2 regions of the Serratia sp. CoH_122_TC_1 genome follow, and region 1 is predicted to be linked to the other one. Evidence: predicted binding sites of a transcription regulator. Region 1 holds the regulator's gene; the other holds the start of a gene.
The links. The regulator Fur, encoded in region 1, represses iron uptake genes when iron is present. The targets are predictions, from matches to a motif close to ATAATAATGAGAACNACTATCAA.
Positions count from the first base shown of each region.

Region 2: a site for Fur is predicted at 1,424-1,446, ahead of AC2FC2_RS25745 (isochorismate synthase). Genes of this name have one in related genera too.

Region 1 covers NZ_JBXWLA010000015.1:45,673-49,740, reverse strand. Annotated here, with positions in the region: gene galE (UDP-glucose 4-epimerase GalE) at 1-444, shown strand, start outside; gene AC2FC2_RS18760 (glycosyltransferase) at 434-2,395, shown strand; gene fur (ferric iron uptake transcriptional regulator) at 2,602-3,048, opposite strand; gene fldA (flavodoxin FldA) at 3,369-3,908, opposite strand.
Region 2 covers NZ_JBXWLA010000030.1:27,970-32,037, forward strand. Annotated here, with positions in the region: gene entS (enterobactin transporter EntS) at 1-337, shown strand, start outside; gene fepB (Fe2+-enterobactin ABC transporter substrate-binding protein) at 324-1,283, opposite strand; gene AC2FC2_RS25745 (isochorismate synthase) at 1,482-2,690, shown strand; gene AC2FC2_RS25750 ((2,3-dihydroxybenzoyl)adenylate synthase) at 2,699-4,068, shown strand, end outside.

The DNA.
Region 1 (4,068 bases):
AATCTTCTGGCGTATCTGGCACAGGTGGCTATTGGCAAACTCGCGGTGTTGCCCGTGTATGGCAACGACTACCCGACCAGCGATGGAACTGGTGTACGTGATTATATCCACGTTATGGATCTGGCTGAAGGGCATTTGAAAGCGCTGGATAACCTGCAGCCAGGTTTTAACGTCTATAACCTGGGTACGGGCAAGGGTTACTCGGTACTGGAAATTATTCAGGCGTTCGAACGTGCCTGTGGATTCAAGATCGCCTACCAATTTAATCCCCGGCGTGCGGGTGACATCGCCGAGTGTTGGTCCGATCCGTCGTTGGCTGCGGAAAAGCTGGGTTGGCAAGCTAAGCGCAGCCTGGAAAAAATGGTATGTGATGCGTGGTCTTGGCAGAGTAAAAATCCGCAGGGTTATGGTCCATTAATAAGGATGGCTGCCGATGGCGCTTAACAACGGGCATTTTGGCGCCCTGCAGGATGATCTGTTTCGGGCTGAATATGAGGCGCGGCTAAGCGATTTGAAGTTTGAATTCGTGAAGTGCCAACGTCAGGCTACGCCAGCGGCAAAGGCGCGTTATCAACGTGGGGTGAATCAACTACGGGAATGGCTGTCTGCGCAGGGGCATTTATTTGATGCCGCACGCTGTTCTTCACTATTTTGCGTGCCCACGCGGGCACTTGCCGCAGGGGAACAATTGCTGCACCGCATTTGGTTGGGCGGAGCCATTCCTGACGACGCGCGAGAAGTTATCTCTCAGTGGGGGGATGCACAACAAGCGGTGAGTCGTGGCGAGGCTCGTGACTGGGTCGGCATGTTATGGGTTTGGGATGCAAAGCAGCTGGCAAAGGATGCCTGTTTCATTGCCTCACCCCAAACGCATGGCGGCCAGTTGGGTGAGTACGATGCCGGTAACCATCGCCTGCAGGTGCATTCGTTGAGTGAACTGGCGCAAAGAAGAGTCGGTAATAGTTTGGGGTTTATCCATCAGCTCCATGATAAACGCTATTACGCCACACTGTCCGACTACTTCCGCTTTTTGATTTTGATTGAGATGGGGGGCGTGTATATGGATATCGACACACTTCCCCACCGAGCGGCGACACTGTTTCTGATCAAGCCTGAGGTTCCGGACTATCTTCAGTTCCTGCCCGGAGGTGAAGTTAGCCACGTCAGTTGGTTGAATTTGTTCCTCGACGAAACGGGAATGATCATCAGCCGTAAGGGAGATATGGCGCTGTGCAGGATGTTAGCTGGGCTCGATCAAATTTATGCGGGGGAAAGCAGTGAGGTACCGGAAAGAAATCCGATTTATGAACGGAAGCTGTTCGATCCTTTTTACCAATTGTGGAGTCGCCATATTGAACGTACTTTCCTCAGCCACGATCGTTTTTGCCAGATGCATGGTGTTTTGTATGACGCAACCCCACAGGCGGTGACCTGCGGTATTCGCGGTATGCGGCTGCTGGAAGATGTGATCACCAATGAGCGGCTACCGTTGTCGCAAGAAGAAGAGCAGAGCTACCAGCAATGTGTTAGCCGGTTGGAAAATCTGGATTGGCAGCTTGAGCAGCCGCTGGATTTGGCACGCTATGCGGAAATATTTACCGTTGATGAAGTACCTCGCATGGCCTATCCGGCGCAGATTCGGTCCGACATCGATCATTACCACTACTATTCGGTGCTTTCTCATGATCAGCGGCTTGATCGGGTAAACCAGCTTTTTGGGGAGTACCTGATTGCCGACAACCGGCGGCAGATAGCGGCTGGGCATTACTGGCGTTCTGCCCAGGGGGGGGGGGAGGCTGTGCCGCCTGAACCGCGGGGATCGTTGCATTTCATGGCGGGACGGCAGGTGGGTGAAGCGGATAAGACCCGCATGGCAAAGCTGATTTTTAGCACGAGCTACCTGGAATACTGTTCCGTTGGCAATCGTGCTGGGCTGGATCTGGTGTCTTTGCAGCAGGCGCAAAATATCGAACCTTACCTGGATCTGATCACCGTGGCTTACGATCGGCGCGGTGAGTTTGTCGGTTTTTTCAATGCGGCGGCCGTCAGTGAACTGTATGCCATAGACACGGACTACCTTTATCGCGATGAAATGAAACCTCTTGATGAGGCTTACGACAGCTTTGTGCAAAGCCACTGTGTCGCTGACGATTATTTTGTCTGTAGCTTGGCGATTGAGAGCCAATTTCGGGGGCTGGGGTATTTTAACCAAATGTTTGCCTTGATTCAGCTACAGGCGGATCAACGCCAGGCGAAAAACATCGCGCTGTGCGTCTGGCAAAGTAGTGATGCCTGCAAAATGTATTTGAACAAGGGGTTCCGCATTCGTGGTGTGTTTGACCAAGCCAAGGCCATGTTTTTTGATCGGCTGCTCTTTCTTGAATATGCATTGTAACGAGTTTACTCATCCGCGTGTCGGCGGGGGAGTTGACGTTGAAGTGGGTGTAAGTGGGAAGTGAGAAGTACCGTGGAGAAGTGCCGCTGCAATTGTTGTCATTTAGCTATGATCTTTCCCCGGGCCTGTCCGGGGATTTTTTTATCTATTTGCTTCAGGCATAAAAAAACCGCCGTTAAGGCGGTTCTCAATGCCGGTTAAGGACATTATTTTTTGTCGTGCAGAGTGTCGTCTTCACGGCAGTCACCCGTTTCACAGTGGCCGTACAGGTACAGGCTGTGGTTGGTGAGCTTGATGCCGTGTTGTTTGGCGATATCACGCTGACGCACTTCGATAGATTCATCGCTGAATTCGATCACTTTGCCACAATCCAGGCAAATCAGGTGGTCGTGATGATGTTGCTGGGTCAGTTCGAACACGGACTTGCCGCCTTCGAAGTTGTGACGAGTCACAATGCCTGCATCATCAAATTGGTTCAGTACGCGGTAAACCGTAGCCAGGCCAATTTCTTCGCCCATATCTATCAGTTTTTTGTACAGATCTTCCGCACTGACGTGATGGCATTCCGGATTTTGCAGTACTTCCAGGATTTTGAGTCGCGGAAGCGTGACTTTTAAGCCGGCCTTCTTCAATGCGGTGTTGTTGTCAGTCATGCGGATTCAGTCCTGTTACTATGCTAATCAAGTTGAGGCGTTCTCGCCTGTGGCATCGGTCGGCACAAAGTGTTAATTGCGTCTCATTATAGAACCGGTTGGCCTAAATAGAAACCGCCGGTTGTTAACAAAGATATAATTGCACTATTGCATGTTGCACACGCAACGTCTTGATGGATGGGATAAACCGATATCTCAGTCTACCTTGACGATGTGAGAAGTTACAAATGTGTATCTTCTATTGCAGTAATCCGTACTGCCGATGACGGCCCTGCCGGCAACACTATGCACTTTGCAGGGCTTTTGTTCAACCTTTGGCGTTACCCGACGATCTCGGCCAGGCTCAACTCTTCGACGATTTGTTTTACCCAACCTTCGACACGTTCATTGGTCAGTTCTGGCTGGCGATCTTCGTCAATGGCGAGACCGATGAAGTGGCTGTCACTCGCCAAGCCTTTCGACGCTTCGAAGTGGTAACCTTTGGTTGGCCAGTGGCCTACAATGGCGGCGCCACGTGGTTCAATGATGTCGCGGATAGTCCCCATCGCATCACAGAAATATTCTGCATAGTCTTCTTGGTCGCCACAGCCAAACAGCGCAACCAGCTTACCGTTGAAGTCGATCTCTTCCAGCGTTGGGAAGAAGTCATCCCAGTCACACTGGGCTTCGCCGTAGTACCATGTCGGGATACCGAGCAACAGAATATCGAAACCTTCCAGGTCTTCTTTGCTGCTTTTGGCGATGTCGTGAATTTCGCAAACATCGTCGCCAAACTGTTGCTTAAGAATTTTCTGGATCATCTTGGCAATGTTTTCGGTATTGCCAGTGTCGCTGCCAAAGAAAATGCCTACATTAGCCATATCGCGTATAACCTTTAAATTCAATAAATTGCATTACACGATGTTAGCGCTGACCACGATAACACCGATTAAAATGATGCCATAGCAAGGGAAACCCTTACCGGTAATTGCGTATCATGCCAGAAATTTACCCCGGGGTTTTATCACGTTTATGCGATAC
Region 2 (4,068 bases), on a different contig from region 1:
TGGCCTGGCGCTGTTTTTCCTGGTGGTTTTCGGTTACCTGAGTGCGTTGAACTCACTGTTGCAGTACGGGTTGATCCAGAACCTGACGCCAGATGCATTCCTTGGGCGTATTAATGGCTTGTGGACGGCGCAAAACGTGGTAGGGGATGCACTGGGTGCGTTGCTGTTGGGGGCGATGGGGGCGTTTATGCTGCCGGCGATGACATCAACCAGCTTTGGTTTTGGTGTTGCGGTACTCGGCGTAGTGCTGGCTTTCGCGATGCGTGGTTTGCGTCAGGTTGGCAGTGGCGGGCAAGAAAATGATCTCCAGCCCGCCGCAGAATCTACTGAGAAATAAACTGTTTTTCCAACAGCGTCAGCAGATTGCTGGCGCTGTAATAATCCAGTCGGAAAGTATCATTCCCCAGAGCATAAACCCGCTTGTGTTGCACTGCCGGCAGATGAGCCAGGAAAGGATTCGCCATCAGCCGCTGCGCGTCACTGTCGTTGTTGGCAAATAGCATCAGCGTCTGGCCGTTCAGGCCTTCCGCCAGGTTCTCTCCACTAAGTTGAATAATGTCTTTGCGCATTCCCATGCTGCGGCTGTTGTTCAGCTTGGCGGGTGGGACGGCCAGCGTAAAACCAAGCTGCTTGAGCATTTGGCCCTGGGAAGATTCAGCGGTCCATAGATTGGCAGACTTACCGTCGGCGCTGAATACCAAGGCGGAGACGGGTTGCTCCGGCAGGGTCATACGCTGTTTCAGCGATTTCTCGCGGGCATCGAAATCACTGACGACTTTTTGTGCCTGGGCTTCGTGCCCAGTGGCCTGACCCAATTGAGTCGCCAACGCCTGCCAGCTTTTGTCGTCGTAATTGACGACCAACACCGGGGCAATGGCGGAGAGTTGATCGTACAAGCGCAGGGCGGAATCGGCACCGGTTGCCGAAATAATGATCAGGTCCGGGGCTTCACCGGCGATGGCCTCGGCGTTGGGTTCACCAATGTACAGGCGTTTAACGCCGCGTTGCGCCGCAATAGCGCTCCACTGGTGGAAGAAGCCCTGTGAATCAGCCAGACGGCTACCAGGCGTAGTGGCACCACTGGCGACCACCGGCGCGTCGATCGCCAACAGGGTGCCGGTAACGGTAACGCTGGTGGAAACGATACGGGCAGGGGGCTGTGTGAGCGTCACCACGCCGTGTGACGTTTCAATTTTACGCGGCCAGCCAGCGTCTGCGGCATGGGCTGCACCGATAGCCATCATGCCAAATAGCGCCAGGCTGATGAGCAGATTCTTCTTCATAAAGCATTCCTCAGACGTTAAATGGTAATACTTATCATTTATATAATTAAAGCTGCTGGTTTTATATCATGATTATGATTGGAAGAACTGTTTACATTTATTGACATAGCATATTCACGAGGGTAATTTAACGCGATTCAATACAAATGATAATCATTATTATACAGGTTATTGTTAATGATACGAAAGGGAGAACCGATGAGTGTGACAGCAAAGGGTACCGGGCAGAAGAAGCCACAAAGCAAGGGCAGCGAACAGCCTGTCGCAGGTGTGTCGCCGACTTCCGGCTTTTTCTTTACCTCTCCTTTCCGTAGCCTGAGCACGCAAGGCTGCTTCGCCAAAATCACGCTGCCGGCCCTGGATGGCGACCAATTGAATGGCGAATTCCAACAGGCGGTGCAGCATGCGTTTGCCGAGGCCAAACTGGCGGGAGTTAAGAACCCGGTTTTGTGCGGTGCGATCCCTTTTGACACTCATCAACCCTCAGCGCTGTTTATTCCCCAGCGCACCCAATGGTTTGAACGCGATGCCTTTTTGGCCAGCGTGACATCCCCACAGGACGCTTTGCCGGAGATTACCCGGCAAAGAGAAGTGCCTGCCCAGCAACCCTTCATGCAAATGGTGGCGGATGCGGTAGAGGCGACCAAAGGCGACCAGCTGGATAAAGTGGTCCTGTCGCGTCTGCTGGAGATTGAAACGCGCGAGCCGGTGGACCGCCAGGCGTTGATGGCGCGTATCATCGCCCAGAACCCGCATGGTTTCCACTTCCACGTACCGCTGGAGCAGGGGGCATTGCTGGGCGCTAGCCCAGAACTTCTGCTACGTAAGTCCGGCGCTCAATTTTTCTCTAACCCATTGGCAGGATCCGCTCGACGCCATGCCGATCCACAGCGAGATCGCGAGATCAGTCAACAGCTGTTGGTATCAGAAAAAGATCGCTATGAGCACCAGTTTGTCACCGAAGGGATGCGGCAGGTGCTGACAGAACGCTGCAGCTATCTGAATATCCCAACCACGCCAGAATTATTGAGCACCACCACGCTGTGGCACCTGTCCACACCGATCGACGGTGAGGCAACCAGCCGTGCGGAGAATGCGCTCTCGCTGGCCTGCCTGCTGCACCCGACGCCTGCGCTGTGCGGTACGCCGACGGCATTGGCACACCAGGTGATTAAACAACTTGAACCCTTTGATCGCGGCCTGTTTGGCGGGATTGTCGGCTGGTGTGATGCTGAAGGTAACGGTGAGTGGGTGGTCACGATTCGTTGCGGCACGGTGCAGGGCAACCAGGTGCGACTGTTTGCCGGTGCCGGCATAGTGCAAGACTCTTCGCCGGAATCTGAATGGCATGAAACCGGCACCAAACTCAGTACCATTTCGCGGGCGTTTGGCCTGAACCAAGGATAGACATTCCCATGAGTATTGCTTTTACCCCCTGGCCTGATGATTTAGCCCGTCGTTATCGTGAACGCGGATATTGGACCGATCGGCCCTTGACCGACATCGCCACTCGTCAGGCCAAAAATGACGCCATCGCGTTGATCGACCCACAGCGTAGCCTGAGCTATCGCCAGCTTAACCAGCTTTCCGATCGGCTGGCTGCCGCCCTTCAGCGCCGGGGCATGCAAAGCGGTGATACCGCGTTGGTACAGCTGGGTAACGTGGTCGAGTTCTATGTGACGTTTTTTGCGTTGCTGAAAATGGGTGTTGTGCCCGTAAACGCATTGTTCAGTCATCAACGCAACGAGCTAAATGCATATGCTGCGCAGATCAAACCGGCATTACTGATTGCCGACCGTCAGCATGCTCTGTTTGGTAACGACGAATTCCTGACGGCGTTCCGTGCCGAGCATCCTTCCTTGCGTGTGGTGGGGTTGCGTAGCCAGGAGGGGGGCGAACTGTCACTGTCAGCCTGGCTGGAAGAGGACAGCGGTGATTTTGTTGCTGCGCCAACCCCGGCGGACCAGGTGGCATTTTTCCAACTGTCTGGTGGCAGTACCGGGACGCCAAAGCTCATTCCACGCACCCACAATGATTACTACTACAGCATCCGCCGTAGCGTGGAGATCTGTCATTTCGACGTGGATACTCGCTACCTGTGCGCATTGCCGGTTGCGCATAACTACCCAATGAGCTCGCCGGGTGTCCTGGGGGTTTTCTATGGTGCCGGGTTGGTGGTGTTTGCCAGCGATCCCGATGCCGGACAATGCTTCCGACTGATCGAACAGCATCAGATTAATGTGACGGCGCTCGTACCACCGGCGGTGACGCTGTGGCTGCAGGCTATTGAAGAGTGGGGCGGTTGCCAACAACTGACCAGCCTTAAGCTGCTGCAGGTGGGCGGTGCCAAGCTGGGGGAAACGCTGGCGGCGCGTATTCCTGCGGAAATCGGCTGTCAGTTACAGCAGGTGTTCGGTATGGCTGAAGGCCTGGTGAATTACACCCGGCTGGATGATGACGACCGGCATATTCTGACGACCCAGGGCTGCCCAATGTCACCGGATGACGAGTTATGGGTGGCCGATGATGATGGCAACCCGCTGCCGGTAGGGGAAACCGGGCGTCTCATGACCCGCGGGCCCTATACCTTCCGCGGTTATTACCAAAGCCCGGAGCATAACGCGGCGGCTTTTGATCACGACGGGTTTTACTGTTCCGGCGATCTGATCAGCCTGACTGAAGACGGCTATGTGAAGGTTGAAGGGCGACAGAAAGATCAGATCAACCGCGGCGGGGAAAAGATCGCCGCCGAGGAAATCGAAAATCTGCTGTTGCGTCATCCGGA